DNA from 4 places in the Massilia sp. CFBP9012 genome. Region 2 is predicted to be linked to each of the others. Evidence: predicted binding sites of a transcription regulator. Region 2 holds the regulator's gene; each other region holds the start of a gene.

Region 1 (7,248 bases), on a different contig from region 2:
CCGCCTCGCCACGCGCCGCCTCGCGCCGACCCCGGACAACTATCGCGCCATCTACGACGAGATCGCCGGCACGCCATCGGTGCCGCCTCCCGTATCGAATCCCGCACCTGCTCCCGACCTTGGCGCGGTCGAGGTCCTGGCCGGCTTCGCGCGCCGCATGGCCGAAACGCCGGGCGAGCTGTCCGAGTATGGCCGCCGCATGGCGCGCGCGGTCAAGCTCGAAGACTGGACCGGCTATACCCAGGCGCTGGGGCAGATGCTTGACCGCCATCTGCGCCGCAATACCCCGGTGATGGCCCTGGGCGACGAGGAGCCGGACACCGTGCTGCTGCGCGAGATGCTGGCGCGCACCCTGTCGTTCGCCTGCGCCTCGCTGCTGAGCGGCGACGCCGAACTGTCGGCCGAGGCCGAGGCGCTGGGCGCGGCGGTCAAGACCGCCGTCGGCGAATCGGAACTGCAGGACATCGCGGCGCGCCTGAAGCAGTTGTGCTTCCAGATCGAGCTGCGCAAGGACGACGGCGCCGAACAGCAGGAACTGCTGCTGCGCCTGTTCCGCCTGCTGCTCGACAATATCGAAGGCCTGCTCGACGACGACAACTATATGCGCGGCCAGGTGCTGGTGGTGCAGGACCTGATCAAGGGCCCGCTCGACGCGCGCGCGCTGGAAGACGCCACCCGCGGCCTGAAGGACGTGATCATCAAGCAGGGCCACCTCAAGCACGGCATCGACGACGTGCGGGGGGCCATGAAGAACATGATGATGACCTTCATCGACCGCCTGGGCTCGGCCGCCGCCTCCACCAGCGACTACCACGCCAGGCTGGGCGGCTTCTCCGAGCGCATCGGCCGCGCCACCGACGTAAACGAGATCAACGGCGTGCTCGACGAAGTGCTGCGCGAGATGCGCAGCGCCCAGGACGAGGCGCTGGCCTCGCGCGACCGCATGGTCGGCGCGCATAAAGAGGTGCAGGAGGCCGAGCAGCGCATCCGCGAGCTCGAAGCCGAGCTGCAGCATATGAGCGAGCTGGTGCGAGAAGACCAGCTGACCGGCAGCCTCAACCGCCGCGGCCTGGACGACGTGTTCGAACGCGAAAGCGCGCGCGCCGACCGCAGAAAGACGCCGCTGTGCGTGGCCCTGCTCGACCTCGACAATTTCAAGCGGCTCAACGATACCTACGGCCATATGGCGGGCGACGCCGCGCTCAAGCACCTGGTGAAGGTGGTGCGCGAGACGCTGCGCTCGATGGACGTCATCGCCCGCTTCGGCGGCGAGGAATTTTTGATCCTGCTGCCCGAGACCACGGTCGACGCTGCGGCGGCGGCCATGGTGCGGGTGCAGCGCGAGCTGACCAAGCACTTCTTCTTGCACGATAACGAGAAGATGCTCATTACTTTCTCGTGCGGGGTCGCGCTGCGCACACCCAACGAAGAGCAGGCGTCGCTCATGGCGCGCGCCGACAAGGCGATGTACCAAGCCAAGAATAGCGGGAAGAATCGGGTGGTGATCGCGGATTGACCGGCGTCATGCCGGATGTAAACTCGGCTGCAATGTAGTCATCATCAAGCAGCCAGTCCATGCCCATCCTGCATCGCACCCAGTCCTTGTCCGCGCTCATGCCCCGCTTCGTCGAGCGGTTCCGCTGCATCGGCGCCAGTTGCGAAGACACCTGTTGCTCCGGCTGGGCGGTGTATGTCGACAAGAAGACCTACAAGGCCTATCGCAAGGAATCGGTCCCGGCCCTCGGGCGCATGATGGCCAATATGACGCGCCTGGACGGTGGCGGCGAGGATGCCTACGGTGCGATCACGGCGGTTGGCCAGGAACAGCGATGCCCGGCACTCCAGGATGGCATGTGCTCGGTGCAGACCCACCTCGGCGAATCCTACCTGTCCGACACCTGCCACACCTACCCGCGCACCAACCGCAGCGTGCATGGCCAGGTCGAGCAGTCGATCACCCTGTCCTGTCCCGAAGCCGCGCGCCTGGCCCTGCTGGCCGAGGACGCCTTCGATTTCGTCGAGGCCCCGGTCCAGCTCAGGCATGCGGCCATGCTCGGCGTCGGGCCGCGTTTCGGTGTATCGCCGGCGCTGATGGCCGAGACGCGCATCTTTTTCCTGAACCTGCTGCGTACCCGCGAACTATCCTTGTGGCAGCGCCTGGCGCTGCTGGGCGCCTTCTGCGACACCCTGAGCGCGCTATGCGCGAGTGGCGGTCAGGAGACCATTCCCGCCATGATCGACGACTTCGTGCGCCTGGTCGACAACGGCGAGCTGGTCGCGACGCTGGACCTGATCCAGCCCGACCATGACGCCCAGGCCATGGTGTTCGCCACCTTGTGGGCAACCAAGGGCTTCGAATCCAGCTCAACGCTCGAACAGGCCTTGATGCACCAGGTCGCCACCAGGTTCGGCGCCGATGCCCACGGCCAGGTCAGCGCCGAGCGCCTGGTGGGCGCCTACCGGCACGGCCTGGGCCGCCTCGACGAGGCGCTGGCCCAGGCGCCATGGCTGCTCGAGCATTACCTGGTCAATGAAGTCCTGGTCGAACTCATCCCGTTCAATGGCGCGACGCCCTACGACAGCTATGTGCAGCTGATGGCGCGCTTCGGGCTGTTGCGCCTGATTCTTGCCGTGCAATGCAATACCGAAGGCGAGCTGCCGCCGCTCGCCACCCTGGTGTCGACGGTGCAGCTGCATTGCCGGCGTTTCCAGCATGTGCCCGGCTATACCAAGCGCGTCAACGATTCCCTGTATGACAGCGGCTGGGCGGAACTTGGCAAACTGTACACATTACTCAAGACCTGAGCCCCAAAATAAAAATTATTTTTGCCCTCAAGTTCCTTTTTTGCCTGCCGCCAAGGCCAGCGCTTTTTGCCAGCGCCTTACTCGCAAGCCATTTTTTTCGAAACGGGGCCCTAAACTTTTTCCATAGGGCACCGTTACCAGCAACAACAGCGGTTTGAACGTCACGGAACAGCGCGACGGACCAAAGTACACAGCAGCACGGTCGCTGCACCCTGTAAGACCACGTCTCTGGAGTAGACACCATGGCATCCGTAATCAATACCAACGTTCCTTCCCTGAACTCGCAGCGTAACCTGTCGACCTCGCAGTCGCAGCTGAACACCTCGATCCAACGCCTGTCGTCGGGCATGCGCATCAACAGCGCCAAGGACGACGCCGCCGGCCTCGCGATTTCCGACCGCATGAACTCGCAGATCAAGGGCATGACCCAGGCTACCCGTAACGCCAACGATGGCGTGTCGATGGCGCAAACCGCCGAAGGCGCCCTGTCGAGCTCGGGCGACATCCTGCAGCGTATCCGTGAACTGGCAGTGCAGTCGTCGAACTCGTCGAACTCGTCGAGCGACCGTAAAGCCCTGCAGACCGAAGTTACCCAACTGACCTCGGAACTGAACCGTATCGCCAACACCACCGAGTTCAACGGCCAGAAGCTGATGGACGGCACGATGGGCACCGCGAACTTCCAGGTCGGCGCCAATGCAGGCCAGCTGATCTCGATGTCGGGCTCGAATTTCACCACCTCGACCTACGGCAATAACACCACCGACATCGCCGCCAAGAGCGCCGCTTCCACCGCGACCAACGGCGTGGTTGCCGGCACCGTCACCATCAACGGCTCGCAAGGTTCGAAGGGCATCAACGTTGCTGCCGGCGACACCGCCAAAGCCACCGCGGCCCAGATCAACAACGCCAGCGGCGAAACCGGTGTCACCGCGACTGCAAAGACCGACGCCAACCTGGACCTGGTCGCCAGCGCGTCGTACACGATGACGCTGGAGTCGGATAACGACGACGCCGTGACGATCTCGTTCTCGATCGGCACCGACGACGCCAACGGCCACGCCGGCGCCATCAGCGCTTTCAATGCCCAGTCGGCCAAGACCGGCGTCACCGCGTCGTACGATTCGAAGAACGGCGGCATCAAGCTGACCCACGCCGACGGCAACGACATCAAGGTAAAGAACACCACCACTGGCGCAACTGCCAACAACGCCGTTCTGTCCACGTACGATACGGACGGTGTCAAGGGCACCGCGGTTGACACGATGGGCGCGGACGGCGGCACCGCGATGGGCAAGATCACCATGAACTCGGAAAAGAGCTTCTCGGTGGTTGATGCGACCACCACGATGGGCCTGGGCGGTAACTCGGACCTCGATTCGGTGGCCGACCTCGATATCGGCACCTTCGAAGGCGCACAGGCTGCCATCCGCACCGCCGATGCAGCCCTGGCAGCAGTCAACAGCCAGCGCGCCGAATACGGTGCACTGCAGTCGCGTTTCGAATCGGCGATCTCGAACCTGGGTTCGTCGACCGAGAACCTGTCGGCATCGCGCAGCCGCATCGTCGATACCGACTTCGCTGCTGAAACCGCAAAGATGACCCGCGGTCAGATCCTGCAGCAGGCTGGTACCTCGATGCTGGCCCAGGCCAACTCGCTGCCGAACGGCGTCCTGTCGCTGCTGCGTGGCTAATCGCTAGCCAACGGTAGTAACAACGCGAGGTAAGCGGTTCCTCGGCCAGAGAAATCTGGCCGGGGAATTTTCATTAGGGAGTGCGACATGCAGATCCAGTCAATTGGTACGCCCAGCATCGCCAAGCCCGAGGAACGTCCGGCTGCGGCCGCTGCCACTGCGGCGGGCACGGTCAACGCTCGCCAGGTGCGTCCGGATACGCCGGATGCGCCCGATGCGCTGCCCGGCAAGGACGAAGTGTCGGCAGCCGTCAAGAAGCTCAATGAGGCGATGCCGCCCTCGGCCCAGTCTCTGGAGTTCGAGATCGACGAGGACAGCAAGGAAATCGTGGTCAAGATCATCGACCAGAGCACCAGGGAAGTGGTGCGTCAGATGCCGAGCAAGGAGGCACTGGAAATGGCCAAGGCAATCGACAAGATGCAGGGATTGCTGATCCGGCAAACCGCCTGAATCACTTTTGGGTGAAAAAGCGCCACCTCCGCGAGGACGTGGCGCTTTTTATATGGTTCTGGCCTGAACGGGATCGTAACTGTTTCGCAAAATCAAAATAAAGCCACATTTACCGCTCTTAAGTACCGTTTGTTTCTGCCGATAATCACTTACATTATCGCTTTCACGGGAGATACAAGTGGCACTCGACATCAATGGCCTGGTTTCACAGCTGATGCAGCAAGAGGCTGCACCGCTGGCCAACTACGACAAGAAGACGCTCGCGCTGCAGTCGCGCAGCGCCGCGTACAGCCAGGTCAGCGCCGCGGTCGGCACCTTCCAGTCCGCCCTGAGCAAGCTGAACACTCCCGCCACCTTCCTGGGCCTGAGCGCCAGCGCCAGCAACAAGGACATCTTTTCCGCCACTGCCGGCGCCGACGCCGTCGCGGGCAAGTACAAGATCAACGTCACCCAGCTGGCGCAGGCCCAGAGCCTCAAGAGCAATGGCTACGCCAGCACGACCTCGACCATCGGCGGCAGCGCGCCGACCACCCTGACCTTCCAGTTCGGCACCGCGAGCGGCGGCACCTTCGGCGCCAGCGGCAATGCGCTGGGCCTGGCCGCTGCATCGAGCGGCATCGGCAACGGTTCGCTGAGCCTGAACGGCGTCGCGATCGGCACCGGCCCGACCACCCGCAGCGCACGCGCCCTGGCCGAGGCGATCAATGCGCAATCCGACAAGACCGGCGTGGTCGCCACGGCCGGCGCCGCCAGCACCACCGCCGGCCTGTTCAACAACTTCGGCCAGGTCAGCGTGGACCCCGGCTCCAGCTATGCCCTGTCGGTCGGCGGCGTGCAGCTGGCCAACCTGACGCCGGGCAGCGCGCCCCTTACCGGCGCCGGCCTCGATACCGCGCTGGCGGGCGCCGGCGCCCGCAATGCCCTGGCCGCTGCCAATATCACCGTCAGCGGCAGCGCCGCAGCGGGCACGCTGCAGTTCAGCGCGTCCGACGGCTCCTCCATCGACGTGACCGAGACCGTGACCGGTACCGTGCGCGGCGGCATCGGCCTGGCCGCTACCGCGGCCAATACCGGCTCGACCGTGACGGCGACCGCCGGCGTCACCCTGAGCTCGAACGACGGTAACCAGATCACCGTCGGCGGCACCAACCCGGCCGCCGCCGGCTTCACCGCCGGCAGCGTCGGCACCCATATGGGCGCGGGCTTTTCTCTGAACGGCGCCATCAACAGCAAGACAATCACCCTCGGCACCGGCGACCAGTCGCTGCAAGGCATCCGCGACGCCATCAACAAGGGCGATATGGGCGTGACGGCCACCATCGTGTCCGACGGCAGCGCCAAGCCCTACCACCTGGTGCTGACCTCGAACAAGACCGGCGAAGCGACGACCATGAAGATTACCGTCGGCGGCGAGGACGGCGAGGCAGGCGATCCGGCCATCGCCGCCATGCTCGGCTACGACCCGGCCGGCACGCAGGGCATGACCCAGACCGCCGGCGCCCAGAGCACCAAGCTGAACATGAACGGCATCGAGATCAAGAGCGACAGCAACTCGGTCTCGGGGGCCATCCAGGGCGTGACCCTGGATGTGTCGGCCGTCGGCAGCTCGACGCTGACGGTGTCGAAGGACACCGCAGCCATCACCAGCTCGGTGAACGAATTCGTCAAGGCCTACAATGAACTAAACAAGACGATCAACGGCCTGACCGCTTATAACACCGAGACCCAGAAAGGCGCGGTCTTGCAGGGCGACGCCAGCGTGCGCGCGATCCAGAGCCAGCTGCGCAAGCAGATCAGCACGGTGATGGAAGGCACTGGCGGCAAGCTGACCTCGCTGAGCCAGATCGGCATCGGCTTCCAGAAAGATGGCAGCCTGCAAGTCAATTCGACCAAGCTCAACAAGGCGATCACGGACAATGCGGCCGACTTCGGCGGCCTGTTCGCCGCGATGGGTTCGACCACCGACAACATGATCAAGTTCGGCCAGTCGAGCGCCGCCACCAAGGCCGGCACCTATGCGATCAATATCACCAACCTGGCGACCCGCGGCAACCTGACCAGCAGCGCCGCGCTGAGCGGTTCGACCACGATCGCACCGAACACGGTCTGGAGCGTCACGCTGAACCAGACCGACCCGGTCACCGAAACCAAGACCCAGGAGATCAAGCTCCAGGCCGGCACCTACAGCAACGACGACCTGGCTGCCCTGATCCGCTCCGCGATCAACGGCAACTCGGTCTTCGCCGGCGCCGGTGACACGGTCGAGTCCGAGGTGGGTGACGATGGCCGCCTGAAGCTG
Region 2 (7,248 bases):
CGGTATCATGATTACCGTGATCAACATTGTCGGCGGCCTGATCGTCGGCGTGGTGATGCACGACCTGGCCATGGGCGAAGCAACCAAGATCTACACCCTGCTGGCCATCGGTGACGGCCTGGTGTCGCAGATTCCTTCGCTGATCATCTCGATCGCAGCCGGTATGGTCGTGTCGCGTGTCGCCAACGACGAAGACGTCAGCTCGCAGCTGACCAACCAGCTGCTGGCGCGTCCTGAATCGATGTACATCACCGCCGCCATCATCGGTGGCCTGGGCCTGATCCCGGGCATGCCGAACCTGATCTTCCTGCTGCTGGGTGGTGCGCTGGCCGGCACCGGCTACATGATCTCGAAGCGCCGCAAGAACGCACCGGCCCAGGAGGAAGCCGCAGCCGCGGCCGCCGCCGACGCCACCGCCGCAAGCCGCGCGCCGGCCGAGAGCGAAGAAGCGACCTGGCAAGACGTCATGCCGGTCGACACCCTGGGCCTGGAAGTCGGCTACCGCCTGATCCCGCTGGTCGACAAGAACCAGGGCGGCGAGCTGCTCAAGCGTATCAAGGGCATCCGCAAGAAGTTCGCACAAGAAGTGGGCTTCCTGGCGCCGCCGGTACACATCCGCGACAACCTGGAACTCAAGCCATCGGCTTACCGCATCACCCTGAAGGGCGTGGAAGTGGGCAGCGGCGAAGCGATCAATGGCCAGTTCCTGGCCATCAACCCGGGCATGGCCAGCGGTACCTTGCCAGGCCTGGTGACCACCGATCCGGCCTTTGGCCTGCCAGCCACCTGGATCGAAGCCGGCCTGCGCGACGAAGCGCAGAGCATGGGCTACACCGTGGTCGACGCCGGCACCGTGGTGGCGACCCACCTGAACCACCTGATCACGATGCACGCCTCGGAACTGCTGGGCCGCATGGAAGTGCAGGCGCTGCTGGACCACCTTGGCAAGGAAACGCCGAAACTGGTCGAAGACCTGGTGCCGAAAGTCGTCTCGCTGTCGGTCCTGCAGAAAGTGCTGCAGAACCTGCTGGTCGAAGGCGTGCACATCCGCGACATGCGCTCGGTCATCGAGGCACTGTCGGAACACGCGAACATGACGCAGGATCCGTCGGAACTGACCGCCGTGGTGCGTGTGGCCCTGGGCCGCGCCATCGTCCAGCAGCTGTTCCCGGGCGAGAACGAATTGTCGGTGATGACCCTGGACAACCGCCTCGAGCGCCTGCTGCTGCAAGCCATGGGCAATGGCGGCGACGGCACCGGCATCGAGCCGGGCCTGGCCGACACCATCGCCCAGCAGGCGGCCAACTCGGCCAACCAGCAGGAGCAGATGGGCCACACGCCGGTGCTGCTGGTGCCGGCCCCGCTGCGCGTGCTGCTGTCGCGCTTCCTGCGCCGCGCCGTGCCGCAGCTGAAAGTGCTGTCGCATGCAGAAGTGCCAGAGAGCAAAACGATTCGGGTGACCAGCCTGGTCGGCGTGCCGATGTAAGCATCAGGAGGCAACGCCCGGGCGCTTCTGCGGAAAGCGCCCGATCGTTATTTGGCCAGGACCGTGCGCTCGACCAGCCCAAGGTCGGTAATGGTCACCAGCACATCGAGCGGCGTTTCGGAGTCGGCGTGCAGATAGAACTCGACGCCGCCCGGCCCGCCCTCGGAATCGTGCGGCCCGATATTGGTCACATACACATTCGCCGGGCCAAGGTGGGGGCGGCCGGGTGAGGAATCCTGCGGATACCCCGCCCCGGCGCTCCACTCGACCGCGGTGACCATGACGGCGGAGCGCTCGCACATCTTTTGCCAGTCCCAGTTGTAATTGCATCGCACGCGGCCCTGGACGTTGCGATACAACAGTCGAATCGATTTGACCATGGTGTCCTCCCGGCGCCATCGACAGGTGGCTTGCCTTCCCGTTTAGACCTCCCCGCGCGAGTAAAGATCGCCCAGCCATGAGATGACTTTGGACGAGAAACCGGCTTGTCACTCCGTCAAAAGGTATCGGTTTTACTGATTCCGTCGAAATAGACCATTTTCCCCATCCTTTTCCCCTGATGGTTTCCTGAGGGCATCGTCAATAATGCTTCCTATCGACAGGCATCGTGCCCGTCATGCAGAACCAGATTGAAGCGCGGAGAACCAGATGAAGGTTAAGAAATTTACGGCAGCAACTTCCCGAGATGCATTGCGCAAGGTGCGCGAAGCCCTGGGGCCGGATGCCGTCATCCTCTCCAACCGTCCAGTCGACGGCCAGGTCGAGATCCTCGCGCTGGACAACGATGACGTGGCCTCGCTGTCCGCGCCGGTCGTTGACTCGGAAATGGCCCAGCCGAAGCCCAACCTGCAGCTGCAGCATCTGGAAGACCTGGCGCCCGCACCCGCCGCCGCCCCGGCCTTCCTGTCGCGCCGCCTGCAGGACGCCGCCCCGGCCGCGCCGATGGCGCCAGCCTACGCCGAGCCAGCCCCGACCTACGCCGAGCGCCGCGCGCCAAGCGCGGAGCCGGCGATCGACATGAGCGCCATGACCTCGATGATGAGCGCCGCCATCGCCCAGGCCAAGGAATCGGCCGCCGCCGAGATGAACGGCATGATGAGCGAGATCCGCGCCATGCGCGGCCTGATGGAAACCCAGCTGGCCGAACTGTCGTGGAACGCCACCGCCCAGCGCGAGCCGCAAAAGGCGACCGTGCTGCGCGAGATGCTGGCCGCCGGTTTCTCGGCTACCCTGGCACGCTTCCTGATTGAAAAAATGCCGGCAACCAAGGATGCCGCCGAAGCCATGCGCTGGGTCAAGTCCGTGCTGACTCGTAACCTGACCACCATCGGCAACGAAGACGCGCTGCTGGAGCAGGGCGGCGTCTATGCCCTGGTCGGCCCGACCGGCGTCGGCAAGACCACCACCACCGCCAAGCTGGCCGCGCGCTGCGTGATGCGCCACGGCCCGGACAAGCTGGCCCTGATCACCACCGATGCTTACCGTATCGGCGGCCACGAACAACTGCGCATCTACGGCAAGATCCTGGGCGTGATGGTGCACTCGGTGAAGGACGAAGCCGACCTGCGCATCGCCCTGAAAGAACTGCGCAACAAGCACACCGTGCTGATCGACACCATCGGCATGTCGCAGCGCGACCACATGGTGGCCGAGCAGGTCGCCATGCTGTCCGGTTCGGGCGCCGACGTGAAGCGTCTGCTGTGCCTGAACTCGACCTCGACCAACGAAACGCTGAACGAAGTGGTGCGCGCCTATCAGGGCAGCGGCCTGCACGGCGCCATCATGACCAAGATGGACGAGGCCGCATCGATCGGCGGCGTGCTCGACGTCGTGATCCGCCAGAAGCTGAACCTGCACTACATCTCGAACGGCCAGCGCGTGCCGGAAGACCTGCATGTGGCCGACCGCGCCATGCTGGTCGACCGCGCCTTCCGCAACCGCGGCAACGCGGCCGCAGACGCCGACCTGCCGCTGATGATGGCTGCCGCCGGCCAGGCCAGCCAATCCGCAGCCGTACGCGAGGTGAACCTTGGCTAGTTTCGATTTCGACCAGGCCGAAGGCCTGCGTCGCATGCTGCAGGGCCCGCGTCCGCGCGTGGTCACCTTTCTCTCGGCCACGCCTGAAGACGACAAGGGCGCCATGCTGGTCAACCTGGGCGCCTCGCTGGCCCAGGCCGGCAACGACGTGCTGATCGTCGACGCCTGCGAAGTGGACTACGGCGTCGCGCGCCGGCTCGGCATGAACCGCAGCGCCTCGCTGCTGCAGGTGGCGCGCCAGGAAAGCGCATTGAACCAGGTGATCCGCCCGGCGCCGCAAGGCTTCTCGGTGGTGCCGATGGGCGCGCCCGCAACGGCCGCCGAGGCGCGCCGCCTGGGCAATACCTTCGACGTGCTGGCGCTGCAAACGGGAATCGTGATCGTCGACGCCGAACTCGGCCCGGACGGCGATTTCCCGGTGGCCTCGATGCTTGAATCCGAGATCGTGGTGCAGGTGTCCACCAGCGCGGCGTCGATCACGAATGCCTATTCGCTGGTCAAGCGCCTGTCGCAGCAACTGGGCCGGCGCCCGTTCGGAATCCTTGTTACCGGTGCGACAGAGGCTGAGGCCAAGGTGGTATACGATAATATGTCAGCAGCAGCAACACGTTACCTCGCCGTCAAGCTCAGTTTCATGGGCGCGGTGCCGGCCGACGAGTACTTGCACCGGGCCGCGCGCCTGGGCCGGGCCGTGGTCGATGCCTTCCCGCTGGCCGGCGCGTCGGTGGCGTTTCGCCAGCTGGCAGGCAAGTTCGCGCTGCACGCCATGCCGCAGTTCGGCAAGCAGGGGAGCGCGGCCCACTTTGGTTCGTAATCGATATCGGCAATAGAGCACAAGCAGAGAGAAGACTTACACCAGCATGTACACGGTCAAAGGGAAAGCGGACAAGAATTCTTTGCTGACGGAGCATATGCCGTTGGTAAAGCGCCTTGCCCACCACATGAAGGCCAAGCTGCCGCCTTCGGTGGAAGTGGATGACCTGGTGCAAGCCGGCATGATCGGCCTGCTGGATGCCATCAACCGCTACGAAGACAACCACGGCGCGCAGTTCGAGACCTATGCGGTGCTGCGCATCCGCGGCGCCATGCTCGACGAGCTGCGCAGCAGCGACTGGATGCCGCGCAGCACGCGCCAGAACATGCGCAAGGTCGAGAGCGCGATGCACGAGCTGCAGCAGCGCCTGGGCCGGCCGCCGAGCGAATCCGAGGTGGCCAAGTCGCTCAAGCTCTCACTCGAGGATTACCAGGACATGCTGGCCGACTCGGGCGGCCACCAACTGCTGTATTACGAAGATTTCCATGACGACGACGGCGACGGCAACTTCCTCGACCGTTACGCGGTGGACGACAGCGACCCCTTGCGCGGCCTGATGGAAACCGACTTCCGCCACGCGGTGATCGAGGCCATCGACAACCTGCCGCCGCGCGAAAAGCTGTTGATGGGCTTGTATTATGAAGAAGAGCTGAACCTGAAGGAAATCGGCGCCGTCATGGGCGTTTCTGAATCGCGGGTGTCGCAGCTGCACACCCAGGCCGTTGCGCGCCTGCGCACCACCTTGCGGGAGCATATATGGACTGGGCCAGCGTAATCGGCCTGGTGCTGGCGATCGCCGGCATCTTCCTCGGCTACACGCTCGACGGCGGCAGGTTCGCATCGCTGATGCAGCCGGCCGCCTTCGCCATTGTCGTCGTCGGCACCTTCGGCGCCGTGCTGCTGCAGAGCGAAACGCGCACCTTCCTGCGTGGCATCGGCATGCTGCGCTGGGTGTTCATGCCGCCCAAGAACGGGCGCCAGAAGCTGTCGCGCGACATCACCCTGTGGAGCCAGACGGCGCGCCGCGACGGCCTGCTGTCGCTCGAGCAGTACATGGCCAAGGCCGATCCGTTCGTGGCCAAGGGCCTGCGGCTGGTGGTGGACGGCATCGCGCCCGACAAGCTGCGCAGCCTGCTCGAACACGAGATCAACGGCTATGAATTCGCCCAGCGGCAGGCGGCGCGCATCTGGGAATCGGCGGCCGGCTATGCGCCGACGATCGGCATCCTGGGCGCCGTGCTGGGCCTGATCCACGTGATGGAAAACCTGTCCGACCCGTCGCGCCTGGGCTCCGGCATTGCGGTCGCCTTCGTCTCGACCGTGTACGGCGTCGGCCTGGCCAACCTGTTCTTCTACCCGGTCGGCAACAAGCTCAAGGCCATCGTCAACGACCGGGTCTCGCAGTACGAGATCCTGGCCGAAGTCTTCGCGGATCTCGCTAGCGGCGACCATGGCCGCGTGGTCGACGAGCGCGTCGCCAGCCTGCTGGCCCGGCACTGAGCGCGAGTCCGACCATGGCCCGCAAGCGCTACGACGACGACGTCCCGCAGGAACACCACGAGCGCTGGCTGATCTCCTACGCCGACCTGATCACCTTGCTGTTCGCCTTCTTCGTGGTGATGTACGCTATCTCCATCGTCAACGAGGGCAAGTACCAGGTGCTGTCGGACGCCCTGGGCGACGCCTTTGGCGGACGCGGCGCGTCGACCCAGGTCAATACCAACGTCGAGCCGGTGCTGCCGCTGTCGCACATCATCAACCGCAAGCGCAACGAGGCCGCGCGCCGCGAGCAGGAGCGCATGGGCGTGATGGCGCGCGAGCTGTCGGCGACCCTGCTGCCGCTGGTGAAATCGGGCCAGGTGCGGGTAACGCAGAATGCGCGCGGCATCAGCGTCGAGATCAATGCCAGCGTGCTGTTCGAGCAGGGCCAGGCCTTGCTCGATCCGGAAGCGCGTGAAGTGCTGGGCGCCGTGGCGGGCCTCTTGAAGGACGATACCCACCGCATCGAGGTCGAGGGCCACACCGACGACGTGCCGATCGCCAGCCCGGTGTATCCGTCGAACTGGGAACTGTCGACCGCGCGCGCATCGAGCGTGGTGCGGCTTTTCATCGACAACGGCCTGCCGCCCGCGCGCCTGTCGGCGATCGGCTTTGCCGACACGCGGCCGGTGGCGCCGAATACCGACGTCGTCGGGCAGACCCGCAACCGGCGGGTGGCGGTGACCATCCTGGCGGCCCTGCCTGAAACAGGCGGTAACATACTTCCCTGAACTGTAACGACGAGTCGTGTCATAATCGAGAGGCGATCGCCGCGTTCGCGGCGGCGTGTTGTCAAGTGACCCCGTCCGGAAGGAGACAAGATGCATGTCAAACGAAGCATGCCGGCAGCTGTGCTGGCGACGTTGCTGGCCCTGGGCGGCCTGGCCGGCGCGGTCAAGGCCGTGGAGGCCAAGGTGAACGTGCATCACCGGCTCGAAGTCGAGACCGGCGCCAAGTCGGTCAAGGTGCGGGTGCTGATCGAGAACCGCGGCGACCAGTCGGTATGGATCCCGCGCGAGATCGCCCTGGGCGACGACCTCTCCGCCCCGCGCTTCAACCTGCGCATGCCCGGGGAAGAAGTGGCCTACACCGGCCGCATGGTCAAGCGCGCCGCGCCGGGCCCGGCCGACTACCTCGAGGTCAAGCCGCAGACCACGCACCTGAACACGATCGACATCACCGAAGCCTATGCTTTCAAGCCGGGGCAGCACAGCTACGAGATCCGCTATGCGGGACCGTGGCTGAGTAGCCTGGGCAAGCTCGATGCGGCCAGCATCAAGAGCAGTCCGGCGATTCCGGTGAAGTTTTCGTTTACGCAGCGGTAGGCTTTTACCGCTTGCTGTATTCCGGCGCCAGATTGCCTCGTCAGCCC
Region 3 (7,248 bases), on a different contig from region 2:
GGCGGCGACCATGGCGTCGTGGGCGGCCAGGGCCATGAACTTGTTCGGCGCGGTCTTGAACGACAGGCCGGTGCGCGAGCCGAGCTCGGCCGCGATGCGCGGGGCGAATTCAGGGTGGGCGTTCAGGCCGGTGCCCACGGCGGTGCCGCCGGCGGCCAACAGCAGCAGGCCGGGCAGGGCGGACTTGAGCTGCTGCTCGGAATACTCGAGCTGGGCCACGTAGCCGGAGAATTCCTGGCCCAGGGTCAGCGGCGTCGCATCCTGCAGGTGGGTGCGACCGATCTTGACGATCGGTTCGAAGTCGCGCGATTTGCGCAGCAGGGTGCCGCGCAGCTGGGCCAGCGCCGGCAAGACCTCTTTGGCCAGGGCCCAGGCGGCGGCCACGTGCATGGCGGTCGGGAAGATGTCGTTCGACGACTGGCCCATATTGACGTGGTCGTTCGGGTGCAGCATGCGGCCTTCGCCGCGCTCGCCACCGAGCAGCTCGGAGCCGCGGTTGGCCAGCACTTCGTTCATGTTCATATTGCTCTGCGTGCCCGAGCCGGTCTGCCACACGGCGAGCGGGAATTCGGCCGGGTGGCGGCCGTCGAGCACTTCGTCCGCAGCCCGGATGATGGCGTCGGCCTTGTCGCTGGAAAGCTTGCCGAGCGAGCGGTTGACCGCCGCCGCCGCGCGCTTGACCTGGGCCAGCGCCGCGACCAGCTCGGGCGCCATGCGCTCGGTGGAGATGTGGAAGTGGTGGAGCGAGCGCTGGGTCTGCGCACCCCATAGACGATCGGCGGCTACCTCGATCGGGCCAAAGCTGTCCTTCTCAATCCTGTTTTCCATAGACATTCCTGTTGTGCAAGGGGCTGGGATTAAAGAGTTTATCGCAATGTCCGTTAATTACGCTTGGGCTTCTCTCTCGGTATTCCTTATGGCTAGCCGCCTCCCCTTGATCATCACTTGCGCGCTGCTGTCCAGCGCTGCCGGCGCAGCCGAACTGGGCGAAGCGCAGGTCCGTTCATACATCGGCCAGCAGCTCGTGGCCGACATCGAACTGACCATGCTCGACGCGCCGGCGACCCCGGTCCAGGTGCGCCTGGCCGACCCGAACGTCTACCGCGGCGCCAATATCGGCATGCCACACGTGCTGTCGACACTCAATATGACTGTGACGCAGCGCGACGGCCGCCAGTTCCTGCGCGTGACGTCGCTGGCCCCGGTCGAATCAAGCCGGCTGCACTTGTACCTGGAATTGTCCGATGGCGGCCAGCGCGGCGTTCGCCTGGTGACCTTGCCGATGGCGCCGAATCCGAATCCGCCGCCACCGCCGGCGCCGGTCAGGATTGCGGCGCCGGTGGTGGCCGACACGCCCGCGCCCGCGCCAGTCGTGGCCAAGCCGCCACCGAGGCCGCGTCCGGCGCCGCCGCCCAAGCCGGTGGTCGCCAAGATCGCGCCGGCGCCGAAGCAGGAACCCAAGCCCGAACCCACCCCGGAATTGAAGCAGGAAGCCAGGCCGGCACCGGTAGCGAAGCCTGAGCCGGCTCCCAAGGCGCTGCCCCTGCCGCTGGCCGCCGCGGCTGCGCCCGCCGCTTGCGCGCCCGCGCCCGACGTCGATCGATCGACCGTGTGCGCCGCGCTGGATTACAAGAATGCGCAGTTGCGCGAACAGATCGGCCAGCTGGAAGACAAGGTGAAGGTATTGCAGGTGGCGCTGGGCGCCAGTCCGGCGGCCGTCGGCAAGCCGCGGCCGGCCGACCCGAACAAGCCGCATCCGGCCCGGCGGCGTCCGGCGCCGGAGCCGGAGGCGTCCACGCCCTGGGGCTGGATCGCCGGTGGCCTTGGCGCCGTGCTGGCGCTGGCCGGCGCTGCGATCTTTATGGTTCGTCGTCGCAAGCGGGCAGGACATATCCAGCCCATGCCTGGCGTGCCCTTGATAACCCGCCTGCGCCAGCGTTTCGCGCGCAAGAAAGCCAGCCAGGAGCCGGTCGAGCCGAAGCTGGACGACGCTGAACAGGAAATGTCTACACAAGTTTGATTTTGCGTTATACTAAATTTGTGATCGATGAGGTCACAGACGGCACAGGGTCTGCGCAGCCACCACCGATAGCGTGGCGCGACAACAGGCGACCGTTGATGAAACGCCTGTGATCGGAAGCAGTCCATCTGCCTGCAGTGGCGGTGGACGCCGGGAGCAACCGGCAAGAGGCGACGCCAGCAGATAGCTGGGGTTCGCCCTCCACCCGATTCGCGGTCGAGCCCCTGGCTCGGCGGCAGCCAAGGCGCCCGATGGGCGCTTTTTCTTTGGCGCTTCAACTTTCCCTGCCGCCGCTGGTATTTGTTCCGGCAACAAAAAAGGCACCCGCAGGTGCCTTGATTCAGGATTCGCCAGGAATCAGTGCGCCTGCAGCGCGCGCTCCAGCTGGCCGTCGAATGGCTCGGTCACGTCGCGGATCGCGCGGTCGTTGGCCATCAGCTGCTTGAGCAGGTCGATCTTGCGCAGGCGCTGGGCGCCTTCCAGGGCCGGCATGCCGGCGGCGGCGCTACGCGCTTCGACCTTGGCTTCCACGTTCAGGTTGGCAAACTCGTTCCAATCCCCAGCCTTGGCGGCTTCCGACATCTGACGGGTCAGGCCAGCCAGGTTTTCATACATCGCGAGGGTTTCGTTTGCGTTCATGTTGCCACCAAAACAAGGAGTCGCCGGCCGGATTGCCGGTTGTCTGGTTCTTTTACGGCAGGGATTTTGGGAACTTTAGGGTTTCTTTGAAAAAATTTTGATTTTTTTTTCTGAAGCCGCCAAGCTGGTCGAATGCGCGGCGACAGCGTCGTTCGCCGCCGGCTGGCATACTGTCGTCATGGATCATGAGAACAATCACAATAAGACGCACGACGCACACGACGCGCACGATGACATCGCCCGCCGCACGCTGGCGCATTACGAGCGCAATGCCGATTCCTTCTTCGCCGGCACGATCGACCACGACGTCAGCCAGAACATCGCCGCCCTGCTTGAGGCGATCGACGCCCCGGCGCCGTACACCGTCCTCGACCTGGGCTGCGGCCCGGGACGCGACCTCAAGACCTTCAGCGCGCTCGGCCACCGCGCCATCGGCGTCGACGGCAGCGAGCGCTTCGTGGCTATGGCGCGCGACTACAGCGGCTGCGAGGTGTGGCACCAGGATTTCCTGCACCTTGATCTGCCTCAAGAGACCTTTGACGGCATCTTCGCCAACGCCGTCCTGTTCCATGTGCCCAGCGCCGCCTTGCCGCAGGTATTGACGAACCTGCATGCCGCGCTGAAACCGGGCGGGGTGCTGTTCAGTTCGAACCCGCGCGGCGAGAACCAGGAAGGCTGGAACGGCCCGCGTTATGGCAGCTTTTACGACTACGCCACCTGGGAACGCCATCTGCTCGCGGCCGGTTTCACGGCGCTGCATCACTACTACCGCCCACCCGGCTTGCCGCGCGACCAGCAACCGTGGCTTGCCAGCGTTTGGCGTAAGCCTGTTTGTTAAGCGTCGAACAGAACCGCCTGGAAGTTAATCCTATTCTTAAGGCTCATCCACGTAACAGGCAAGGAGATTGCAATGAACAAGGATCAAGTCAAAGGCAAGGCGAAGGAAATCGGCGGCAAGGTGCAGCAGAAAGTCGGCGAAGCCGTCGGCAGCCGCCAGCAGCAGAGCGAAGGCCTGTCGAACCAGGCTGAGGGCAAGGTTCAGAAGAAAGTCGGCGACGTGAAAGAAATCGCCAAAGGCAATCGCTGATCCAACCCGTCTTCCGGAACGGCCCGGTCGTGAAAACGACCGGGCCGTTCTGTTATCTGGCCGCCGTCTTGAAATAGGACTGGATGCTGTCCGCCGGCACGACCTTGGTGGAATTGTGTTCGCGGATGATGCGCCAGCCATCGGCATGGCAGCGCCAGGTCAGGGTCATCAGTGTACGAATCGGCCGCGCCGCGCCGGTGGCCGGTTCGATCAGGGCGACGAATTCGAGCGTCGAGACGGCCAGCTTGCCGCTGTATACCGCGGTCGGTTCGATGCTGATCGCGTGGCGTGCGCTGCGCAGCGCGCTGAAGATCGGCGCCCAGATGGCGCCATAGGCATCGGGATCGCGCACCGGGCGCGGATCGGACGAGAAATCGTCATAGTAGAGGCGATCGCGGGCATTGGACCATTCGTAGTCGCGGGCAAACTTTTCGCGGAACACCAGCGGGCCGTCGCCCGGTTTTCTTTCCCAGCCCACCATGACGATGTCGCGGGCGCGCTGCTCGGCGCTGCCCGGGCCGCTGGTGGGACACTGTCCAGTTGCCGCGGCTGACACGGTTTGTGCATGCGCCGCCTGCACGCTGGCAAGGACCAGCACGGCAATAATGGCGTGGCGTCTCATCTTCGTTCCTTTCGCGTCGTGGGAGCAGGCGTCCATCATGACGCCGCCTGGCACGCACGCGTAGACCTGAAAGTCCGGAAGATGTGCCCGATTTACCTGTATCCGCTCACGCTCCTTTCGCCGGTCTGTCCCCCAGCACGTCTTCTATATAAAGCATCTTGACCAGCACCGACAGCACGGCGGCCAGCGGCGTCGCCAGCGCCACGCCGGCAAAGCCGAACAGGGTGCCGAAGATCAGTTGCATCACGATCACCAGCGCGGGCGGCAGGTCGATCGCCTTGGCTTCAATCATCGGCTGCAGTACATAACCTTCGAGCATATTGATTGCGGCGAACAGCAGCAGCGCATACATCGCCATTTCCGGGCTGATCGACAGCGCCAGCAGCACGGCCGGGATACCGGCCATGATCGGGCCGAGGTAGGGGATGAAGTCGAGCAGGCCGGCGATGACGCCCAGGATCAGTGCCAGCGGCACGCCCAGCAGGGAGAGGCCGATCGCGGTGGTAGTGCCGACGATCAGCATCGACAACGCCTTGCCGAGCAGCCAGCTGGCCAGCGAATCGCCCATCTCGTCGATGACTTCGCGCGCCCGGCCGCGCTTGTGTTGCGGGATCAGGCGGATGAAGCCGCCCGTGTACACCCCCGGCGTGGCGGCAAAATAAATGCCGACGAAGATGATGATGATGATGTTGCCGAAAGCGCCCAGTATGCCCGTAAAGAACAGGCCGGCATTCGGCACCATCGAACTCATCTGTTTGACGATGTCTTCCGGCGGCGGCAGTTCGTCCACGACGCGCTTGAGCAGGGGATGCTGTGCGACTTCGCCCTGCAGGCGTTCGATCGCAGCCGGGATTTCCTTTGCCAGCTGGGTCGACTGCTCGGAAATCTGCGGCGCCATGACCCAGCCGCCCAGACCGACGATGGCGCCGAGCAGCAACACGACGATGCCGAGCGCGAGCTTGCGCCGCATGTGAAAACGCCGGTGCATGATCTCGCTCAATTTGTAGAGCAGGATCGCGAACAGGACGCAGGCGAACACCAGCAACAGCGCATCGGCCGCCAATACGACCGCGGCCAGGCCGAGGATGAATAGCACTGCGATGCCATTGACGAGGGTCACGCGGCGCGCCAGGCGGCGCTGGGCTTGTGGAGCTTCGTGGGTTTCCGGAACGGCTTCGGTATTGTTGTTATTCATGGAGGATTCTCTTCTTGAGCGGCGGGCCGCGTTGCAAGAAAAGATTAGCATTTAAGCTACAAAAACGTCGCGCGGATGGGGTCGCATTGCTGTGTGCGTGCGCTAACAGATGAGCAGGCGCGAAAGGGCTATTCTGTACTCATCGCATGGCCATTCAGGCATGCATTACTCAAGGAGAACACCATGAACAAAGACCAAGTCGAAGGCAAACTGAAAGACATCGGCGGCAAGATTCAAGAAGGCGCCGGTAAAGTGGTGGGCAGCACCGAACAGCAGGCGAAAGGCCTGGCAAACCAGGCCGAGGGCAAGACCCAGGAAGCCTACGGCGACGCGAAAGAAGTCGTGAAGGATGCCGTGGACGAAGTGAACCGTCCAAAGCCACGTCCGTAAGCTTTCAGTAGCTGAAAAATGTCGTCCCCGCGCAGGCGGGGACCCAAGTACTGCGAGCGTTATCGAGACGCCTGCAAACTTGGGTCCCCGCCTTCGCGGGGACGACGTGCATTTGACGTGCAGTTTTAGCTTGATCAGTTCGGCTGTGTGCCGCCCAGCTGCTTCTTGAAGTAGGACTCGATCAGGCCATACACGTGGCGCTGGTTGGTGCGGCCCGACATGCCGTGCTTGGCGCCCGGATAGGTCATCAGGTCGAACTGCACATTGCGCTTCACGAGTTCGTCGATCAACAGGGTGGTGTTCGAGAACAGCACATTGTCGTCGGCCATGCCGTGGATCAGCAGCAGGTGCGATTTCATGCCGTCCATGTGGGCGAACACGCCGCTGCGTTTGTACGCTTCCGGATCGCCCTTCGGCGTGCCGCCAACGTAGCGCTCGGTATAGTGGGTGTCGTACAGCGCCCAGTCGGTCACCGGCGCCACCGACACGCCCATCGCGATCTTGTCCGACGCAGCCGACAGCAGGCGCAGGGTCATGAAGCCGCCATAGCTCCAGCCAAACACGCCCACGCGTTTTGGATCGACGAAGCTCTGCTTGGCCAGCCAGTCGATGCCGGCCACCTGGTCATCGACTTCGTGCTTGCCCAGATTGTTGTGCAGCACGTCGGTGAACTGGCGCTCGCGCCGGCCCGAGCCGCGGTTGTCGAGGCGGAAGACCACGAAGCCCTGCTGCGCCATGTACTGGTCAAAATAATTGCCCCAGGCGCGAGTCACGCGCTGCGAATGTGGGCCGCCATAGGTGAACAGGAACACCGGGTAGCGTTTGTTCGCATCGAAACCGGCCGGCTTGATGATCGAATAGTGCAGGGTCTGGCCATCGGCCGCCTTCAGGGTGCCGTATTCGGTCGGCAGGTGCGCATCGAGATGGCGCGTGTACGGATGGTTGGCATTGAGTTCATTCTTCTCGATCCACTCGACCATGCTGCCGTCGGCGCGACGGATCGACACTTGCGGCGGGGTGCTCGGGTTCGAATAGGTGTCCACGAACAGCTTGCCGTTGCCGGCGAACGAGGCCTCGTGCCAGCCATCGCCCTGGGTGATGCGGGCTGGCTTGTCGGCGCCGCGGCCGTCCAGCGACAGCGCATAGGTCTGCTTGTCGATCACGGCGTCGCGGTTCGACGACACATAGATCTTGCCGGCGCCTTCATCGACCGCCAGGATATTGTCCACGCCCCAGTCGCCGCGCGAGATCGGGTGCAGCAGCTTGCCGTTCAGGTCGTACAAATACAGGTGCTT
Region 4 (7,248 bases), on a different contig from region 2:
CGCAGGTTCACCAGCGTCTGCAGCACCGAATCCTGCGTCTTGATGGTCTGCGAGTTGGCCTGGTACACGCGCTGCGCAGTGATCATGTTGACCAGCTCGGCGGTCAGGTCGACGCTCGAGGCTTCGACCGAGCCCGACTGCATCACGCCCATGCCGCCGGTGCCGGCGGTGCCGATCAGCGCGGTGCCGGAGGCGGACGATTCGGCCCAGGCATTATTGCCCAGCGACTCCAGCCCGTTCGGGTTGGTGAAGTTGGCAAGCACAACCTGGCCCAGCGGCTTGGTCTGGCCATTGCTGTACTGGCCCAGGATGGTGCCGTCGGCGCCGGTGGTGAAGCGCTGCAGGGCGCCCGGCTTGTAGCCATCCTGGTCCAGGCGTTTTTCGCTGGTCGGGCCGCCGTACTGGGTGCTGTTGGCGAAGTCGAAGGTGACCGGGATCTGCAGCTCGGCGCCGGTGGACGGCACCACCGGCAGGTTGGTCGAGAACTTGCCGTTGAAACCAGGCGAGGTGCCGCTGGTCGCCATGTTCAGGGCGCCATTGGTGTCGAAATTGAGGGTGCCGAGCTTGGCCGCAGGCACTTTCAGCGCCTTCAGGATGGCAGCATCGACCTGCTCCGGCGTCGTGCCCGGCACGGCGGCGGCGGCGTTGGCGGCGGCGGCGATGGCGGCCTGGTCGTCCGCGCTCATCGTGGTGCCGGCGGCCGTGTAGGCGGCGAGCGCCTTGGTCAGCACGGCGCCGGAGGCGGCGGTCGCATATGCAGTAAGCGCGGCGCCCTTGCCGGCCGCGGCCGCGGTGTCCCATGCCGTGCGCGCGGCCACCGTCGGAGCATCGGTCAGCGTGACGCCGGCGGTTTCGAGCGCGGTTTTCTCGGTGCCGCCCATGCTGGTGTAGACATCCCAGGTGCCGGCTTCGGTCTTCACGTAATACAGTTGCAGGGTGTGCGGGTTGCCCAGCGTGTCATACGAGGACATGGCGCTCTGCTTGTTGTACGAGAATGGATCGTCCGCATTGAACGGCTTGTTCTTCGGCGGTTCGACGCGCGAGTCGAGCTGGATCTCGGCAAAGATGTTCTCGGTGACCTTCGGTGGCTGGTCCGAGGTGTCGATCCTGATCGGCACCGGCGCGCCGGCGGCCAGCTGGCCGTTCGGGCCCAGGCCATAACCAGTCAGTTTTGCGCCCTGTGCATTGACGATGAAGCCCTGCTTGTCGAGCGAGAACTGGCCATTGCGCGAATACTGCACCACGCCGGCCTGTTCGATACGGAAGAAGCCGGCGCCGTTGATGGCGATGTCGAGCGGATTGCCCGAGGTTTCGATATTACCCTGGTTGAACTGCTGGGCGACGGCTGCCACTTTCACGCCGATACCGGCCGAAATGCCGCCGGCGCCGTTGAGCGCATTGGCGTAGACGTCGGCGAACTGGGTGGTCGAGCCCTTGAAGCCGACCGTGCTGGCGTTGGCGATATTGTTGCCGATGACGTCAAGCGATTTAGCTGCAGCATTCAAGCCGCTCAAGCCTTGTTGGAAAGACATGGTAGTACTCCTGAATAAGGGTAGAGAGTAAGCAGCTCGGCTTACATGACTTGTTTGATATCGGCCAGGGTGACGGCACCCTTGCCAGGCAGGTTCAACTTGACGCCGTCCTTGCCACCGGTGGTGACGCTGGCGACGCTGTCGAAAGACAGCGTCTTGACGTCCTTGAGCGTCTCGCCGCCGCGGCTGGCGACGACGCGGAAGGTGTAGGCGCCGTCGGGCAGCGCGATCGGCTTGCCGTCGGCGTCGACCTTGGCCGGGTCAGGCACGCCGTCCCAGGCGATCGGCAGGATGCCGGCTTCCTGTTCGCCCAGCTCGATCGAGGCGACGTCCTTGCCGGTCTTGGAGTCGACGATGGTGATCTGCACCTTGTCGGCCGGGGTTTCCAGTTCCAGGCCCAGGATCGCCTGGCTCTTGTGCAGCAGGATGTCCTTGCCTTCGACCAGGACGCCGTTGCCGATCAGTTGGGTCGCCTGCAGCGCTTCGGTCGACTGGTAGCTGGTCTTGAGCGACTCCAGGGTCGTGTTGAGCTTGTTCACGCCGGTCACGGTCTGCAACTGGGCCAGCTGGCTGGTCATCTGCGCGTTGTCCATTGGGCTGAGCGGATCCTGGTTCTTGAGCTGGGTTACCAGCATGGTCATGAACTTGTCGGTGTCGGCCTGGACGCTGTCGGTCTCGGTCTTGGCCTTGGCGTTCATTGCTGTCTGCAGGTCGGCGATATTCGCGGTCGGGCTCTGGGTGCTGATCGGGCTGGTCATGGTAAGTAGAAGTTTATTGTCCGATGGTCAGGGTCTTGAGCAGCATGGTCTTGGCTGCGTTCATGGTTTCGACGTTGGTCTGGTAGGAGCGCGAGGCCGACAGCATGTTCACCATCTCGTCGACCACGTTCACGTTGGGCATCGACACATAGCCCTTGTCGTCGGCCATCGGATGCTTGGGATCGTAGACCTGCTTGAGCGGCGAGGGGTCTTCGACCACTTCGCGCACCCGCACGCCGGTCGCGCCCGAGGCGGTCGGCACCGACTCGAACACGACCGCCTTGGCGCGGTAGGCCTCGCCGGTGGGCGACGTGGCGCTGTCGGCGTTGGCCAGGTTGCTGGCGGTGGTGTTCAGGCGCTGGGCCTGGGCGCTCATCGCCGAGCCCGACACATTGAAGATATTAAATAGCGACATGGTCAATCAGCTCCTTATTGGCTCTGCAGCGCCGTCATCAGGCCCTTGAGCTGGCTGTTGATCATCATGACCCCGGCCTCGTAGCGCAGCGCGTTGTCGGCGAACTGGTTGCGCTCGACGTCCATGTCGACGGTATTGCCGTCGACGCTGCCCTGCACCACGCCGCGATACAGCACCGGCGTGCCATTGGCCAGGGTGTCGCCGGTGGCGGCGCCGCGCGGCATATGGTTGCTGCTGGTAGTGTTCATCGCGCCCGCGCTCTTGCCGCCCGCCATCGCATTCTGCAAGGCGCTGGCGAAGTCGATGTCGCGTGCCTTGTAGTTGGGCGTGTCGGCGTTGGCGATGTTCGACGCCAGCAGTTCCTGGCGCTGCGAGCGCAGGGACAGTGCGGTTTCATTGAAACGCAGGTAGTTGTCGAGATTGCCGATCATGCTGCCTCCGATGGTGGCTTGTTGGGACAGAAGCGATGATACGGACCCGGCTTGCCGGCCAATCGACGGATAAGGAGGTGGAAATGCCCCGCTATTCAATGTTTCGCTACGGAATCATTGGACCTAAGATTGCAGCATTCCCGATGTTCCTTCAACTGGAATCACTATGAAACAGCAATTTGTCGCGTTTTCGCTGCTGGCCCTGCTGGTCGGCGCCGTCCAGGCGCAACAGACGCCCGCCGCCGCACGCCAGAAGGCGGAAAGCCTGCGCGCGGTCGCCGAGCAGTTCCTCAAGACCCAGAGCGCCGGCCTGCCGGGCCAGGTGACGGTGAAGGTGGGCGGCGTCGACCCGCGCCTCTCCCTGCCGGCCTGCCCGGCGCCGGAAGCCTTCCTGCAACCGGGCGCCCGTCCCTGGGGCAAGACCACGGTGGGCGTGCGCTGCAGCGCCCCGGCCTGGTCGCTCTACCTGCAGGCGCAGGTGAGCGTGGTGGCGGACTACGTCGCCGCCGCCGTGCCCCTGGCCCAGGGCCAGCCGCTCGATGCGAGCCAGCTGGTGCTGGTGAAGGCCGACATCGCCGCCATGCCGAACGGCATCATCACCGACGTGGCGCAGGCGATCGGCCGCACCCCGACCATCTCGCTGCCGGCCGGCACCGCGTTGCGCGCCGACACCCTGCGCAGCCAGCAGGTGATCAAGCAGGGCCAGGCGGTACGGCTGGTATCGCGCGGTTCGAACTTCTCGGTATCGAGCGAAGCCAAGGCGATCAACAACGCCAGCGACGGCCAGGTGGTGCAGGTGCGCACCCAGTCCGGCACCGTCGTCAGCGGCCTGGCGCGCAACGGCGGGATGGTGGAAATAGTGCTGTAAAGAAATTGTGATTTTGACGCATCGATTTCGTGATTGATCGCTAAAGTTTGTAAAGGCGCAGCCGTTACAACAAGCAGATCCCGGAGCTTGTAGCTTCGAACCGAGAAGGATGATGCTGTGAAAATCAACGATACGCTCAAGGGCAACCCTGGCCTCCAGCCGGCGGCCACGCAGACGAATACCGCGCGTGGCGCCGACAAGGCCGCAACGACGGCGCCAACGACCCAGGCGCAGACCGACAGCGTGCGGCTGTCCTCGCAAGGCCAGGCCATGGCCAATGCGGTGGGCGGCGGCGCGCAGGTGTTCGACGCGAAGAAGGTCGAACGCATCAAGATGGCCATCGCCGATGGCCAGTTCCAAGTCAACTCCGAGAAAGTGGCGGACGGCTTGCTAGAAACCGTACGCGACTTGCTCCATTCAAGACAACGCTAAACCATGACTCCGAGCCCGACCCAGACTATTGCCGCAGAACACCAGCACCTCGATGCCCTCGTGGCATTGATGAAACAGGAACAGCAATCCCTGGTCGCGCTCGACGCCGACGAGTTGTCCAGCCTGACTACGCAAAAGAACGCGCTGCTGGCCAGCCTGTCGGGCCTGTCGCAACAGCGCCACGCGGCGCTGCAGGCAGCAGGATGCGAGGGATCGGAAGCGGGCATGGAGCCATGGCTGGCCGCCAGCGACGATGGCGGCGTGCGGGAACAATGGGAACGCATGCTGCACGTGGCCCGCGAAGCCAAGGAACTGAACCGCGTCAACGGCATGCTGATCAGCAAGCAGCTGGCGCACAACCAGGGCGTACTCAACGCCCTGCGCACCCCAACCAACGCGCCGACCGGCGCGATCTATGGCGCCAGCGGCCAGACCGTGGGGCTGGGGGTGTCGAAGCGGTATGTTGTTGGCTGAAGAGTCACGATAAACATTCCTGCCGGCAAAACATTAGCGGCATAATGCTGCATCATCCGTAACACGGAACCGTAGCACGTCGTTCCCGCGCAGGCGGGAACCTAAGCTTGCCGGCGTTTCGATGACGCAAAAAACTTGGGTTCCCGCCTGCGCGGGAACGACGGGCTGCCGCTAACTGTCAATATTCTTTGCTATCTGAGCGGCCCGATCCATAGGCTGTTTCCCATGCTCGCCACCCAGCAGATCTTCCTGATCGCCGCCCTGCTCTGCTTTCTCGTCTTCCTGGCCCTGCTGGCGGCCGGGTCGGAGAACGTGCGGGGCATGCGTGCGATGCTGGCGTCCACCGTGCTGGGGCTGGTAGGCAATCTGCTGTACGCCTTCGGCCTTGAACTACCGCCGCCACTGACCTATGAAGTAGCCAATATGGCCTATGCCGGCGCCGGCGCCGCGCTGGCGGCCGGCTACCGCCAGCTGGCCGGCCTGCCGGCCCGCATCAAGCCGCTGGTCCTGCTGGTCGGGGCGGTCGGCCTGCTGATCGCGCTATTCCATTACTATTTCTACTCCTTCGCCGCGCGCAGCGCCGTGGCCTCGCTGTTCCAGGCCGCCGTCTGCGCCGACATCGCGCGCAGCGTGCTGGTGCGCCGCGGCGCCAGCCCGGCGCAGCCCTTTGCGGGACGACCGGAGCAGCAGGCGCCGGCCACCCTGCACAAGGTGCAGCGCTTCGTGCTGCTCATGTGCAGCCTGGTCGTGGCCGGCCACACCGTGCGCATGGCCTGGCTGCTGCTGGCGGCCGAGCCGCCGGGCTCGCTGCTGCAGCCAAGCACCGTCAGCCTGGCGATCCTGACCGCCGCCGCGCTGGCGCTGCCCGCACTGACCCTGGGCGGCCTGCTGACCATGCACCGCTACATCCTGCAGCAGGCCGAGTACATCGCCAACCACGACCACCTGACCGGCGCCTGGTCGCGCAAGGCCTTCTTCGATATCGCCGAGCGCGAGCTGGCGCGCAGCCGGCGCAACGGCCAGCCGCTGGCCCTGATGCTGATCGACCTCGACCATTTCAAGGTCATCAACGACAGCGGCGGCCACGAAGCCGGCGACGTCGCCCTGCAACTGGTGGCCGAACGCGCCCGCGCCTCGCTGCGCGCGGCCGACTGCATGGCGCGCCTGGGCGGCGACGAGTTCGCGGTGCTGCTGCCTGAAACCACCCTGGCCGAGGCCTGCACGGTGGGCGAAAAGCTGCAGGACGGGCTGCGCCAGCTGGCCGCCACCCTGCAGCGCCACGCCGGACAATGCCCGCTGACCCTGAGCATCGGTGTGACCGTGACCCAGGCCGAAGAGCCATTCAAGGCGACCCTGGCGCGCGCCGACGCCGCGCTGTACGCGGCCAAGTCGGCCGGCCGCGACAAGGTGATCGCGCTGGCGCCGCAACTGCAGCCGGCGCGTGCTCGCCAGGTCGGCTAGGACCGCCCGACCGCACGATCAAGCAGCTTGAACGGAAAGTCCTACGCACAGGCGCTCTGCCCTCCTATTGGGAATGATGGCCGGTGCACCAAGATGTTCATTTTGTCAGCTGTGCCAAGGAGAACATCATGGAAGATAAGAAACCGAAGGACATTCAGCAGGATAATCCGGGCCAGGGCCTGCGCCAAGGCCGCGCCGATTCCTATGCGGGCTTCGTGACCGACGACCAGGACGGCACGTCGAGCATCGGCTCGGGCAAGCAGCAGTCCGGCGTCAACAGCAACTTCGCCAAGGCTTCGCCCGAAAGCAATGTCGGCCCAGCCGGCGCGGCGCAGAGCAGCCACGGCAATGCGTCCGGACCGATCCCAGGCGGCGTGCTGGGCAAGTCGGAAGATGGACAGAGCAGCCAGTCGGCGATCGGCGGCGCGGCCACCGGCGGCTCGCCGGGCACCCATCTCGACCACGCGGCGCAGGATTATGTGGGGAGGGCCGGCAATGACAAGATCAGTGAGCGGCTGGCAGATGGGGCCGAGAGCTCGGGGACGCCGGGGGATGGGCCGAGGTAGGGTTGTTGGCAGGCGCAATTGCAGCTGGCTTCCATTCTGCCAGCGGCCTCTGAACGTCGTTCCCGCGGAGGCGGGAACCTAAGCATGCTCGCGCTGACGATGTATTTGAACAGATCGACTGCGCAACGAACTTAGGTTCCCGCCTTCGCGGGAACGACGTGGTGGTGGGAATTTCGGCTAATGTGTTAACGCCGAGGTGCTGCGAATTCGGCCAATGTGTTCAGTGTCGTAATTACGCACCAAACAGCAATACATTCGTACAAATGTTTATAATGATGGCTTCCACTATTCATCGGCCAGCATGCCGCCCG

Evidence for each region. The regulator FliA, encoded in region 2, starts transcription of late flagellar genes. The targets are predictions, from matches to a motif close to CTAAAGTTTNNNNNNNNNNNGCCGNTA.
Region 1: a site for FliA is predicted at 5,067-5,093, ahead of fliD (flagellar filament capping protein FliD). Genes of this name have one in related genera too.
Region 3: a site for FliA is predicted at 2,712-2,738, ahead of SOM61_RS08295 (flagellar protein FliT). Genes of this name have one in related genera too.
Region 4: a site for FliA is predicted at 4,045-4,071, ahead of flgM (flagellar biosynthesis anti-sigma factor FlgM). Genes of this name have one in related genera too.

Annotation. Positions count from the first base shown of each region.
Region 1 is NZ_JAXCWM010000014.1:96,856-104,103, forward strand. Features, by position in the region: gene SOM61_RS21630 (GGDEF domain-containing protein) at 1-1,516, shown strand, start outside; gene fliB (flagellin lysine-N-methylase) at 1,576-2,805, shown strand; gene SOM61_RS21640 (flagellin N-terminal helical domain-containing protein) at 3,048-4,499, shown strand; gene SOM61_RS21645 (flagellar protein FlaG) at 4,587-4,949, shown strand; gene fliD (flagellar filament capping protein FliD) at 5,128-7,248, shown strand, end outside.
Region 2 is NZ_JAXCWM010000021.1:519-7,766, reverse strand. Features, by position in the region: gene flhA (flagellar biosynthesis protein FlhA) at 1-1,486, shown strand, start outside; gene SOM61_RS25050 (hypothetical protein) at 1,534-1,866, opposite strand; gene flhF (flagellar biosynthesis GTPase FlhF) at 2,135-3,523, shown strand; gene SOM61_RS25040 (MinD/ParA family ATP-binding protein) at 3,516-4,337, shown strand; gene SOM61_RS25035 (RNA polymerase sigma factor FliA) at 4,384-5,112, shown strand; gene SOM61_RS25030 (flagellar motor protein) at 5,094-5,837, shown strand; gene motD (flagellar motor protein MotD) at 5,852-6,607, shown strand; gene SOM61_RS25020 (hypothetical protein) at 6,698-7,201, shown strand.
Region 3 is NZ_JAXCWM010000004.1:262,873-270,120, forward strand. Features, by position in the region: gene fumC (class II fumarate hydratase) at 1-828, opposite strand, end outside; gene SOM61_RS08290 (FimV/HubP-related protein) at 917-2,020, shown strand; gene SOM61_RS08295 (flagellar protein FliT) at 2,378-2,659, opposite strand; gene SOM61_RS08300 (class I SAM-dependent methyltransferase) at 2,838-3,497, shown strand; gene SOM61_RS08305 (CsbD family protein) at 3,570-3,746, shown strand; gene SOM61_RS08310 (YybH family protein) at 3,799-4,368, opposite strand; gene SOM61_RS08315 (AI-2E family transporter) at 4,475-5,563, opposite strand; gene SOM61_RS08320 (CsbD family protein) at 5,747-5,953, shown strand; gene SOM61_RS08325 (S9 family peptidase) at 6,088-7,248, opposite strand, start outside.
Region 4 is NZ_JAXCWM010000014.1:151,972-159,219, forward strand. Features, by position in the region: gene SOM61_RS21910 (flagellar hook protein FlgE) at 1-1,532, opposite strand, end outside; gene SOM61_RS21915 (flagellar hook assembly protein FlgD) at 1,574-2,290, opposite strand; gene flgC (flagellar basal body rod protein FlgC) at 2,304-2,705, opposite strand; gene flgB (flagellar basal body rod protein FlgB) at 2,720-3,136, opposite strand; gene flgA (flagellar basal body P-ring formation chaperone FlgA) at 3,303-4,004, shown strand; gene flgM (flagellar biosynthesis anti-sigma factor FlgM) at 4,122-4,436, shown strand; gene SOM61_RS21940 (flagella synthesis protein FlgN) at 4,440-4,910, shown strand; gene SOM61_RS21945 (GGDEF domain-containing protein) at 5,136-6,371, shown strand; gene SOM61_RS21950 (hypothetical protein) at 6,500-6,937, shown strand; gene SOM61_RS21955 (chloride channel protein) at 7,239-7,248, shown strand, end outside.